2 regions of the Caulobacter sp. ALps2 genome follow, and region 1 is predicted to be linked to the other one. Evidence: riboswitches for the same ligand, from Rfam matches in the RefSeq annotation. Region 1 holds a riboswitch; the other holds the start of a gene.
The links. Region 1 has a riboswitch for glycine ahead of gcvT (glycine cleavage system aminomethyltransferase GcvT). Riboswitches for the same ligand answer to the same signal wherever they lie in the genome.

Region 1 (6,300 bases):
GACGACCGCCAGGTTCTCGCCCTGCTTCACGGTCTTGCCGGCTTCCGGAACCTCGACGAACACCACGTCGCCCAGTTGCTCGGCGGCGTAGGCGGTGATGCCGACGGTGGCGACGTCGCCTTGGACGACGACCCATTCATGATCTTTGGTGAAACGCATCTCTTGTCGGCCCTTGATTAGAGTTTGCGGACGTAACGGTTCGGAACGAACGGGCTCGCCACCACTTCGGCGGCCGCCTGCTTGCCTCGCACGATGACTTTCAACTGGGTCCCGATCGCCGCATAGGCCGGCGGCGCGAAACCGATGGCGATGGGGAAGCCCAGGCTGGGCGCGAAGCCGCCGCTGGTCACCTTGCCGATGACATTGCCCGCTTCGTCGGCGATCTCGGCGCCTTCGCGGGCCGGAGCGCCTTCCAGCACCTTGAGATTGACGCGGACGCGCGACAGCTCGCCGGCCAGTTCCTTGGCGATCCGGGCCGCGCCCAGATAGTCGCCAGCCTCGCGGCGCGACTTGCCGACGGCGAAGTTCAGCCCGCCTTCGATCGGCGAGACGGTCTCGTCCAGGTCGTGGCCGTACAGCGGCAGGCCGGCCTCCAGGCGCAGGCTGTCGCGGGCGCCCAGGCCGATCGGCTTGACGCGCTCGTCAGCCAGCAGGGTGTTCCACACGCGCTCGGCGGCGTCGGCCGGGACCGAGATCTCGTAGCCGTCTTCGCCCGTATAGCCCGAGCGCGAGATGATCGCGTCGACGCCGAAGGCGGTCAGGGCGAGCGTGTCCATGAACACCATGCCGGCGGCTTCCGGCGCATGAGCGGCCAGCACGGCGGCGGCTTCCGGACCTTGCAGCGCCAGCAGCGCGCGGTCTTCCAGGCGGGTCACCGTCGCTTCACCCGCCAGGGCGTCGGCGATGATCTTGTAATCGTTGTCCTTGCAGGCGCCGTTGACCACCACGAACAGGCCGTCGTCGTCGGGACGCGCGGTCATCAGGTCGTCGATGATGCCGCCGTCGGCGTTCAGCAGCACGCCATAACGCTGCTTGCCGGCCTTCAGGCCCTGGTAGTCGGCCGAGACCACCTTCTCGAAGCTCTTGGCCGGGTTCTGACCGCGGATCCGGGCCTGGCCCATGTGCGAGACGTCGAACAAACCGGCGTGCTCGCGGGTCCACAGGTGCTCCTTCAGCACCCCGTCCTTGTACTGCACCGGCATCGAATAGCCGGCGAACGGCACCATGCGGGCGCCGAGCGCCACGTGGGCGTCGAACAAGGGGGTCTTCTTGAGGTCTTGATCAGACACTGGGCAGGCTCCTAGCGGGGTCGGCGAGACGACCGGCGTCCGCCGGTTGGTCGCGCCCCCGCTGTCCCTTGGACCTGAGAGATTCCGGCCTTCCCCCTCTGCTGTTTGGGGTCGGCCTTGCTCCTTCGGCGAGCCGCCCTTTCGGGAGACTACTTTCCAGCGTTTCTAAACCCGAGCGGTCCTTTTGCCTGAGCGTTTCCGGGGCGGTTGCGCCTTCGGCCTCGGGAGCGAATCCCGATGTCTCCCGCTGGGGTCGTCGGGGTCAATGCGGGAGGGGCGAGGCGGAGTCAAGCGGAGCCTACCAGCCTAAAGGGACAGATCCCCGAACCAATCGGTTTCGCCGATCGGCGGACCGGGCGGGGTGACGACCTTGGCCTTGCCGTCCTCGACCAGAGCCGCCAGACGACCGCCGCTTTCATCCGTGACGATCCCCGCCAAGGCGCGAGCCTGGGCGCGGTCGGCGGCGTCGCCGGTCGTGACGGCTTTAAGCCCCTTGCCCCAGTCGGCCAGGCGCGCGCGGATCACGGCGGCGGCGGTCGGCGACAGGCTCTTGTCGGCCAGGGCGTCGGCCAGGCTGACCACCATCCGTTGGCGGACGCGGCGGGCGAGTTCGGCCTGGCGACCGGTGGCCTTGCCGTCGAAGGCGGCGAAGGCCAGGGCCTTGTCCAACAGGCCCTCGACACCCGGCTGAGCCGGATCGCGGCGCTTGGCCTCGACCAGCCGGTTCAGACGCGCGGCCGCGAACAGGTCGCTCCAGACCAGGTCGGCGGCGACCTCGGCCGTCGCCGGCAGATCGAAAACGGGGCCGGCGCCAAACGTCTCGATCTCGTAGGCGTGGTCGGTCCCCTGCGACTGGCCCGAGGTCAGCACGTCCAGGGTCCTGTCCGAGAGGTCCAGCGCGGCCGGCGTCACGGTGCGCAGCAGGGCGTCGACGGCGGCGGCCTGACGGGCGGCCGGCACGATCTTGGACGCCTCGTGGCCGTCGCCCTCCGCGCCGTAGGTGAAGTCGATCCCGCCGACCAGCTTGGCAGTCGCGTCGACCTGATAGCGATGGAAGATGTAGATCGGCACGACCATGCGGCGCAGGTCGGCGACCGACGCGCCCTTGGGCAGGTTGGCCAGGCCGAAGCGGTCCAGGGCGATCTTGCGCACGGCCATCAGGTGGTCGAGCTCGGCGACCGGATCGGTCCCGTTGTCCCACACAGCGCCCAGCGGATGCGGGGTGTCCGCAGCGCGCGCGTCCTCGTCGGAGACGTAGCGCAGGCCGTCAGCCTGGCTCTTGTCGGCCTTGGCCTTCAGCCAGGTCTTCTCGTCGGTCCCGGCCGGGGCGGGCCCGTACAGCCAGTCGATCGCGAACTTGTCCCACGCCCCGACGCCGCGCCCATAGGCGTCGGCGAAGTCCAGCTGCCCCTCCTTGATGGCGATCCTGGGGGCCGGATAGTCCATCACCGAGGCGCGGTCGCCGTAGGTGCTGGCCGCGAAATTGTGCTGCAGGCCGATCGAGTGGCCGATCTCGTGGGTCGCCAGCTGGCGCAGGCGGGCCAGGGAGATCTCGATCGGGTCGTTGGGACCGCCCTTTCCGGTGGCGGCCGCGCCTTCCAGCCCCTCGAAGATCAGCCGGTCCTGGCGAATGCGCTGCGAGCCCAGCAGGACGTCGCCCTTGACGATCTCGCCCGTGCGCGGGTCGACCACCGCATGGCCGTACGACCAGCCGCGCGTCTGGCGGTGCACCCAGTTGACGACATTGTAGCGGGCGTCCAGCGGGCTCACCCCATCGGGCAGCACCTCTACCCGGAAGGCGTCGACATAGCCGGCCGCCTCGAAGGCCTGGTTCCACCAGCGCCCGCCCTCGATCAGGGCCGAGCGCACCGGCTCGGGCGCGGCGCGGTCGACATAGAAGACGATCGGTTTCTTGACCGGCGAGCGGGCGGCGGTCGGGTCGGTCTTCTCCAGCCGGAAGCGGTGGACCAGGCGATAGACCAGCGGCGCGTTCAGCGGCGCGGAGTAGTCGGCGACCGTGTGGTCGATGACGCCGACGCGCGGATCGTTCTGGCGCGGCGTGTAGCCAGGCTCGGGCAGGGCCACCAGCGAGTGGTGCAGCACCAGGGTGACGTTGCGCGGGTCGGGGACGATGCCGCGAACCTCCGGGCCCGGATCGTCGCCGACAAAGGTCTCGACCGCCTCCAGCTCGACGTTCAGCGGGAACACGTTGACCTCGCCGGTGTCGGCATAGGACAGGCCGTCGTTCAGGCGGAAATCGCCCTGCTTGCCGCGCTTGAGGGTCTTGGCGACGCCTTGCGCGTCGCGGACCAGGAAGCTGGTCACATCGACCAGCGGACGGCCGTCGGGGTTCTCGGCCTCGATGGCGTTGGACCAGACGCTGGAGATCGGGAACGAGTCCGCCACCGCCTGCTTCTCGTCGGCCGAGCCGCGCGCGGCGGAAAAGCCCCAATTCTCGAATTGGGCGATGACCTTCCCGCCCACGCGGCGGAAGGCGATGATCTGGGTGTCGCCCGGCGCCGAACGGTCCAGCCCCGTGGGGTTCGAGCCCAGGCCGGCCCGCAGATAGGTCTGGTAGAGATAGCGCCCCGCGATCCCGTCCGGACCAGGCTTGGGCAACAGCAGGAAGACCTTGCCGTCCTTCTTGTCGACGAAGACCGGAACCAGACCGTCCTTGCGCTCGAGCCCCGCGGTGGCGTCGGCGAACTTGTCGGTTTGCTTGGGCTTGTCAGCGGCCAAGGCCGGCGCGGCGATCGCGCTCGCGCAGACGCCCGCCATCAACATGGCGACCACGGACAACTTCATGACCCCTCCCGAACGCATAGAAGCGCGGGGACTGTCCTGCGCCCTCGCGGCGATTGCAACGCCGGAGGGCGCGAGGGAGGTTACATCCGTTCCGGCGCTTCGATGCCGAGCAGGTCGAGCGTGAGCTCAAGCTGCCGCAGCGTCGTCTCGGCCAGCGACAGGCGCGAGGCCCGCAGCTCTTCGGTGTCGGCGCTCATGATCGGGCAGGCGGCGTAGAACTTCGAGAAGGTCTGGGCCAGCTTGTAGGCGTGTTCGGCCACGAAGTTGGGAGCCTTCTTGTCGTAGGCCTCCTGCAGGGCGCCCTCGAAGGCGTCCAGCAGCATGGCTAGATCGCGTTCGGCCGGTTCGTGGATCACGATCCGGCCGGCCGTGGCGCCGGCCTCGGAAGCCTTGCGGAGCACGCTCTTGATGCGCACCGACTGGTACAGCAGATACGGGCCGGTCTTGCCCTCGAAGCTGGTGAAGCGGTCGAGGTCGAAGACGTACGAGGTGCCGCGGAAGTTCTGCAGGTCAGCGAACTTCAGGGCCGCGACGCCGACCTTGTGGGCGGTGTCCTCGAACTGTTCTTCGCTGAGTTCGGCGCCGAGACCGGCCTCATGCAGGCGCTCACGGGCCTTCTCGCGGGCCATCTCGATCAGGTCGTGCAGCTTCAGGACGCCGCCGGCGCGGGTCTTGAAGGGCTTGCCGTCCGCGCCGTTCATGGTGCCGAAGCCGATATGCTCCAGCGCGCCGTCCTGAGCGTAGCCGGCCAGATAGGCGGCGCGGAACACCGTCTCGAAATGCAGCGCCTGGCGCTGGTCCACGCAGTAGAGGATCAGGTGCGGATCGAACGACTTGCGGCGGTCCAGGATGGTGGCCAGGTCGGTCGTGCCGTACATGGCCGAGCCTTCGGACGAGACCACTAGCAGCGGCGGCACGTCCTGCTTGTCGCCCTCGCGGGCCACGCGGACGATGCGCGCGCCCTGGTCGTCGACCAGCAGGCCCTGGGCCTCCAACTGATGGACCATCGGCTCGATCAGGTCGTTGACGTCGCTCTCGCCCTTCCACAGGTCGAAGTCGACGCCCAGGGCATGGAACTCGCGCTCCAGGGCCACGCGGCTGACATTGACGAAATGACGCCACAGCAAGCGGTAGCCGAAGCGACCGTTCTGCAGTTCGGCTGTGGCCTTGCGGGCGCGCTCCTTGAACGCGGCGTCTTCCTTCTGGCGCACCGAGGCGGCCGGGTAGATGCGGTCGAGATCGGCCAGGGTGATCCGGCTCTCGAACTCGGCCATGACCTTGGCTTCGTCGGCGGCGGAAAAGCCGCGCGGGGCTTCGGGCAGCTTGTCCATCAGGGCGCGGATGAAGGCGTCCTCGTCGATGATGGCAGAGATGAGCAGCCCCATCTGGAAGCCCCAGTCACCGAAGTGGGCGTCTCCCACCACGTCGTCGCCGCGGAAGCGGTACAGGCGCTTGACCGACTCGCCGATGATCGAGGCGCGCAGATGGCCCACGTGCATCGGCTTGGCCACGTTGGGACCGGCATAGTCGATCAAGACCCGGCGGGGCTCTTCCAGCAGCTGGGCGCCGACACGGTCGTCCGAGGCGATCTCGCGGACGCGGGCCGACAGGGCCTCGTCGCTGACGCGCATGTTGATGAAGCCGACCCCGGCGATCTCCACCGAGGCCAGGCGCGGGTCGCCCTTGAGGATGTCGACGACCTGCACGGCGATCTCACGCGGATTGCGCTTGGCGCTCTTGGCCGCCGCGAGGGCGCCGTTGCACTGGAAATCGGCCAGGTCGGGTCGGTCGGAGGCGGTGACGCGTCCGAACTCGGGAGGAAGTCCGGCGGCCTGGAAAGCGGCCGCGGCCGCCTCGCTCAGGGACCGCTTCAAATCGTTCATTGCTTGGTAGTCGTCCCTGCTTGAGCAGTCTGGCCGGCATTGACCCGGAAGCGCTTGCCCTCACGATTGAAGGCCGCCATTTCCGGCGTCACGTCGAAGCCGATCAGCACCTCGAAGTTTCCGCCGCTGACCTTCGCGTCGGCGCGCGGAATGGTGATCTGCTCGATGGTCTCGCGCGCATAGGCGCGGTCCTGGCCGGCGGCGAAGGTCACCGGCAGGTCGAAATATTCCTTGGCGATGACCGCTTGGTTCCGCTCGGTCACCGCCACCCAGTAGCGGTAGACGTGCTCGTCGCCCTGGGCCTGCGGGCCACGGCCCAGCTG
Region 2 (6,300 bases), 1.0 Mb from region 1:
ACGTCGTCGATGTTGATCTTGAAATAGTCGAGCGACATGCTCAGGCCCGCGATCGACGGCGGCGAATAGACGAAGCCGGTCGTGAAGGTCTTGGCCGTCTCGGGGTTCAGGTTCGGGTTGCCGCCGCCGTTGGTCAGCACATAGACGCTGGAATTGTTCGTCGGGTCGGTCAGCGTGTTGTAGCCGGTCGTGGTCGTCGTGAAGAGCTCGGTCAGGTTGGCCGAACGGATGTCGCGCGACTGGGTGATGCGACCGCGGAAGCCCGGGAAGAACTCGTTGGTGGCGCCCAGCTTCCACGACCAGATCGAACCGGTGGTGTTGTAGTCGGAGACGCGCGCGGCGGCGTTGACTTCCAGCTTGTTCAGCACAGGGACGTCACGGACGACGGGCACCAGCACTTCAGCGAAGGCCTCCTTGACGCTGAAGCTGCCGGCCATGGCCGAGAAACTGAAGGTCGTGAAGGCCTTGGCCGCGTCCAGGGCCCCGACCGTGCGGTCGACCGACTCCTTGCGGGCTTCGGCGCCGACGGCGACCGAGACGGCGCCGGCCGGCAGGCTGAAAGGCTCGCCGCGCAGGCTGAAGCCGCCGACGTCCAGCTTGCTGGTTTCACGCATCGAGGGCGTACCGGTGACGTAGTCCAGCGCGGCCTGCGAGGGCGCGCCCTGGCCGAACAGGTTGATCGGCACGCAGTTGGTCGAGGTGGTCAGGGCGATGCGGCAGACCGCTTGGCCCGTCGCCGGGTTGATCACCGAGTCCACCGCGTTGGCGTAGTTCTGGGTCAGGAAGAACCCAGGGGTGTCGATATTGTTCTCTTGCTCGCCGTGGCTGTAATAGGCGCTCCAGCGCCAGCCGCCGTCGAACTCGCCGTCCAGGGCGATCGTGCCCTGGGTCGAGACGCGTTCGAAGTCGATGGTCGGATAGGCCTCGGTGTTGAAGCGACCCATCGTGAACGAGGTCTGGCCAGCGGCGGCCAGAGCGCTCTTCACCGCGGTCGGCAGGAAGGCGTTGTCCGACCGGATCGTCAGGTTGCCGCGGTTGTGGTCGCCGAACCAGATGTAGTTGTTCCACATCCGCGAGCGGCGCAGCTCGGCGGTCATCTTGACCTTGTCGGTCAGGTCGTAGGTGACGCTAGCCATGGTGGCGTAGCGCTTCTGTGGCGTGACGAGGGGCGAGAGGTCATCGTTGGACGGGCCTTCGCCGCCGATCGAGTTGGTGCCTTGCACGGTGCCGTAGTCGAAGGCGCGCAGGGTGCCGTCCGGATTGAAGGTCTGGCCACGCAGGACGCCCGAGGTGATCAGGCCGCCCGGAGCCGCGTTCGAGAAGCCGACGTCGGGGGCCAGAACGAAGCGGCCCGCGCCGTTCGAGATGGTGGCCCAGCGGCCGATGTTCGGACGGCTGCTCTTGGGGATTACGCCGTCGTTGTCGAGATATTCGCCGCCGATGACGAAGTGGCCGCGGCCGTTGGCGAAGGTCGTGCCGGCCGCGCCTTCGACGCGGATCTGCTTGGCGTCGTCAAACGACGACTCGCCGCCTTCGATGCCGAACTTGAAGCCGGTGAAGTTGCGGTCGATGGAGAGGTTGACGACGCCGGCGACGGCGCCCGAACCCCAAGCGGCCGAGGCGCCGCCGGTCACGACGTCCACGCCCTTCAGCATCACGCTGGGGATCATGTTCAGGTCGTTCTCGCCCGAGAAGCGACGGCCATCCAGCAGCACCAGGGTGCGGTTGATGCCCAGGCCGCGCAGGTCGACCGGGGCGTTGCCCGCGCCGGTGTTGGTGCCGGTGGTCTGGGGCGAGGTGGTGGCGCGGAACTGCGGCAGGTCGTTCAGGGCGGCGGCCACGTTCGGACGGGCGCCGACGGCCAGGTCCTGGGCGGTGACGCGCACGGTCGGGGTCGGGGCTTCGAAGCCGGCGCGGTCGATCCGCGAGCCGGTGACGATGATCTCCGCGACGCTGGTGTCTTCCGCGGGCGCGGTCTGGGCGAAGGCGGCGGTGTGCAGCATGAGCGCGGCGGGCGCGATGCTGCAGCCCAGCAGCAGGTTACGGCGAGTTTGGCGTGAAAGTGTCAAACGAGATCCCCTCGGTGTTTGCAGTCGACAACGCCCGCCCCGTGCGCCGCACGATGCGACGCGCCCGGGTTCGTCAGGCGGTTTCCTCTGCCCCCGCTGTCCTTGGGCCTGAGAGATTCAGGCGCATGCGCGCCCTTGCTCCTTCGGCGAGGCCGCTCCATTTTGGAGCGGTCCTGCTTTCCAGCGTCCTTGTGCTCTGCGGTCCCTGTTGCCTGAGCGTTTCCGGGGCGGTTGCGCCTTCGGCGTCGGGGCCTGACCCGATCTCTTCCGCGAGAGCCAGACCAATACGAACCCTTCGCCACAGCGCGTCAAAGCGTCGAAAATCGGTATAAAATTCCCCTAACGGCCACGGCCGGGACGCGTATTTCCTCGAATTCACCGCACGGTGAGAGGCGTGCCCGCACGATGTCCGGCTCATCACGCTGCGTGACAGGTCGGTGACAGCTTGGCGCTCTGCCCGCGGTTCCTCGAAAACCACGCCGAAGCGTCGCCGCGTCGCCGGAAGGTCAAAAAATACGCAGAAATTGCACGGATATGCGCCAGATATCAGCGCGCCCGGGCCGCGTGTCGCCAGCGCGCCAGAAGTTCCGCCCGCCGCCCCTGGTCGAAATTGGCCAGCAAGGCCGGCCCGACCCTCACGGGGCGACCGCCCGGCGGCGGCGGGGCGCCCAACCCCGGACGGATCGGCGTCAGCCGGACTTCGAGCAGGCGGCGCTGTCCGGCTTCCGACATCAGATAGTCCAGGAACACCCTCGCCGCGCCGGGGTGACGCGCCACGCGGGTGATGAAGGCCACCCTGGAGATCGAGAGGTGGTAGTCCTCCGGAACGACGTAGCCGATGTCGGGACCGTGGTTGCGCACATACCAGTCAGCGTAGGACCCGTTCATGTCGAAGGCCAGCAGGTGCTCGCCGGACGCCACGCGATCCAGCATCGGCTTGCCGGGCACATAGGTTCGCGCGCCCGTCGCGGCCATCGCGTCGTAAAGCGCCCAGGCGTCGGGATAGAACTGAGTATTGCTGGACAGATAGAAGAACCCCATGCCGCTGCGCTCGGGGTCGTACATCGCCACCTTGCCGCGCCAGCGTTCGGGATCGGCGCGAAGCGCGGCCAGCAGGGCGGCGTGGCTGCGCGGCGCGCTGTCCCCCTTCAGAAGCCGCTTGTTGTAGACGAAGACGATCGGTTCGCTGGTCACGCCGAAACCCTGGTCGCGCCAGCGCGCCCAGGCGGGGAGGTTCCTGGCCTCGGGACTTCTATAGGTTTGGGCGTAGCCGTCGTTGATCAGCTTGACCTGGGTGTCCATCGCCGATGTCCAGACGACGTCGGCGACCGGTTTGCCGCTGGTGGCCTCTTCGATCACCCGCGCCTGCATGTCGCGTGACGTCAGCACGACGAACCGAAGTTTCACCTTCGGGAAACGGCGCTCGAAATCCTCGACCAGCGGCTGGTGGATGTCGTTGTTGATATAGACCACGACCTCGCCCTCGCGGGCGGCCGCCCGGATGTCCGAGGTTCGCGTCGCCTGTTCCGGCGCGCCGGGCGCGCAGCCCGTCAGCGCCAGGGCGGCCACGCCCAGGGTCGCGCCGAGGCTGGCGACGAAGCGCCGTCTCTTGACCTGATGTGGCAATCGGCGTCGGATGCCGCTCTCCCCTGAGTGTGTCCGGCTCCTACATCCCCGATGAAGATACTGGTTGTCGAGGATGATCCGCCCCTGCGTCGCTCGCTGACCGCGACGCTGGAGAGCGAGGGGCACCAGCCCGTCTGCGTCGAGACCGGCGAGGCCGCCCTGGCCCTGGCGCTAGCTCACGGGGCCGATTTCGACGCCGTCGTCCTGGACATAGGCCTGCCCGACATCGACGGCTTCGAGATCCTGGGCCGACTGCGGCGCGAGGGCGTGCTCACCCCGATCGTCATGTTGACCGCGCGCGACGCGGTGCGCGATCGCATCGCGGGTCTGGACATGGGCGCGGACGACTACGTGCTAAAGCCGTTCGATCCGTTCGAGCTGGTGGCCCGGGTGCGGGCGGTGGCGCGGCGCAAGGGCGGCTACGCCACACGGACGGCCCATGTCGGCGCGCTGGTCTGCGACTGGGAAGCCGGCGCGGCCTGGGTCGGCGAGCGGCGGCTGGACCTGCGCCCGCGCGAGTGGGCCGTGCTGAAAGCGCTGGCCGCGCGTCCCGGTCGGGTCGTCGAGCGCGACCGCCTGGCCGCCGACGTATTTCCCGATGAACTGGCTCCCTCGCCCAACGCGCTGGACATCCATGTCGGCCGGCTGCGACGCAAGCTGGCGCCGGGCGGTCCGCGCCTGAGCACGCTTCGGGGCGTGGGCTACCGGCTCGATCCGTGAACGCCAAGCTTTTGAACTGGAGGCGTCCCAGCCTCGTTGGCCGCCTGTTGCTGGCGCAGGTCGCCCCGCTGGCCCTGCTGGGCGCGGCGCTCGCCCTGGCCGGCGCCCTGGCCGCCGGCGCGGTCGTGGAGAAGTCGTCCGATCGCCTGCTGGCCGGATCCGTGGCCTCGATCGTCGCCCAGATCGGTGTGCGAGAGGGTCAGGCCCAGGTGGCCCTGCCGCCGTGGTCCTTGGCGCTGCTGGACAGTCCCGAGCGCGACGCGGTGTTCTATGCGGTGCGCCAGGGTCCGCGCCTGGTCACGGGCTACGACGACCTCCCACGTCTGGCCGCTCCCGCGCCGAACGAGACGAGTTTCAGCTATGCGAGGATGCACGGCTACGAGGTGCGGGTCGCCCAGTCGACGGTGATGGTGCCGGGCGTGCGCGAGCCCGTCGTGGTGGCGGTGGCCCAAAGCCTGGACTCCCGTCGCGCCAGCGTGCGCGAGCTGCTTTCCACCCTGATCGGCCTGCCCGTCTTGCTGGTCGCCGTCGCCGCGGTTCTGGTCGTGCCGGCCGTCGGCTGGGGCCTGGCGCCGCTGCGCCGCCTGACGGCTGATCTGAAAAGGCGCGCTCAGGCCTCGCGCCCGGACCTCGCCCCCATCGACGCCGCCGACACGCCCGCCGAACTGTCGCCCGCCGTCGAAGCCTTCAATCACCTCATGAGCAGCCTGGAGCGCTTCACCCGCGCTCTGGAACGCTTCTCGGCCGACGCCTCGCATCAGTTGCGCACCCCCCTGTCGGTCATCGTCGCCAATCTCGCCCTGCTGGAACGCTCGGCCGTCACGCCGCTAGACAAGGCCCTGCTCGGCGACTCGCGGGACGCGGCGGCCAACCTGCGCCAGGTGCTGTCGCAGTTCCTCGCCCTGGCCCGCTCCGAGGCGACCGCGGCCGAGGGCGAGGCTGACCTCGTCGCGCTGCTCACCACGATCCAGGTCGAGGCCGCCCGCGCCTTCCCCCAGGTCGAACTGCTGACGCACCTGCCCCCAGACCTCCGGCTCGCGCGCGGCAACGCGGTGCTGATCGGCGAAGTCCTACGCAATCTCGTCTTCAATGCCTGCGCCTACGGCGCGGGCAAGGTGCGTATCGTCGCCAGGACGGACGGCGACGGACCGCGGGTCGTGATCTGGGATCACGGTCGGGGACTGGGCGAAGACGAGCTGCGAAACGTGTTCACGCCATTCAACCGAAGCGCCGCGAGCCAGGGATCGGCCGGCGCGGGTCTGGGCCTGACCATCGTGCGCTCGATCACCCAACGCCTGGACATCGGCCTCGAACTGCGCGCCCGCCATCCCAGGCCAGGCCTGGTCGCCGACCTCCGCTTCCCGGCGGGATAGCGTGCCGCGCGTTCACGAGTGGATATCGTCCCTAAAGCCTGGAAGTGGCCATCCGCCTTCAGCGCCGCAGCCTATCGGCGATGAAGCGGTCCACGGCGTCGGTGTAGGCGCCGGGCAGGCCCAGGGTGCGGTTGATGTCCGCGTGGCTCAGGTCGCGCGGGAACACCGGCATCGGAACGTTCGAGCGCTGAGCCAGCGCCTGGAAGGCGCGTGCGTCGTCGCAGGGCTTGTCGGGCCGCTTCGTCGAGCAGACCAGGAACATCGGCACGGCCGAGGGCGTCCACTGGTCCATCGGCGAGGCCTGGGCCCAGCCGGCGGGATCGCCGCCGAACGCCTCGTCGTAGAACTTCGGATGGCGGCCGGACATGGTCGTGGAGATGTTCATCGCCGCCGAGTCCAGCACCACGGTCCCGGCCCAGGGCTTGCCGACCATGTCGGGCTTGGAGGACAGCAGGGCCACGAGATGCGCCCCGGCCGAATGGCCCATCAGGATGATCCGGCGATCGCTGGCG

Region 2: another riboswitch for glycine. It lies ahead of ACW173_RS00525 (TonB-dependent receptor domain-containing protein); the one in region 1 lies ahead of gcvT (glycine cleavage system aminomethyltransferase GcvT).

The regions. Positions count from the first base shown of each region.
Region 1 covers NZ_CM178743.1:1,132,438-1,138,737, forward strand. Annotated here, with positions in the region: gene gcvH (glycine cleavage system protein GcvH) at 1-159, opposite strand, end outside; gene gcvT (glycine cleavage system aminomethyltransferase GcvT) at 177-1,289, opposite strand; glycine riboswitch at 1,456-1,546, opposite strand; gene ACW173_RS05200 (zinc-dependent metalloprotease) at 1,596-4,094, opposite strand; gene ACW173_RS05205 (arginine--tRNA ligase) at 4,175-5,977, opposite strand; gene ACW173_RS05210 (Tat pathway signal sequence domain protein) at 5,974-6,300, opposite strand, start outside.
Region 2 covers NZ_CM178743.1:118,918-125,217, reverse strand. Annotated here, with positions in the region: gene ACW173_RS00525 (TonB-dependent receptor domain-containing protein) at 1-2,069, opposite strand, end outside; glycine riboswitch at 2,164-2,255, opposite strand; glycine riboswitch at 2,259-2,349, opposite strand; gene ACW173_RS00520 (ABC transporter substrate-binding protein) at 2,616-3,695, opposite strand; gene ACW173_RS00515 (response regulator transcription factor) at 3,747-4,415, shown strand; gene ACW173_RS00510 (sensor histidine kinase) at 4,412-5,788, shown strand; gene ACW173_RS00505 (alpha/beta hydrolase) at 5,847-6,300, opposite strand, start outside.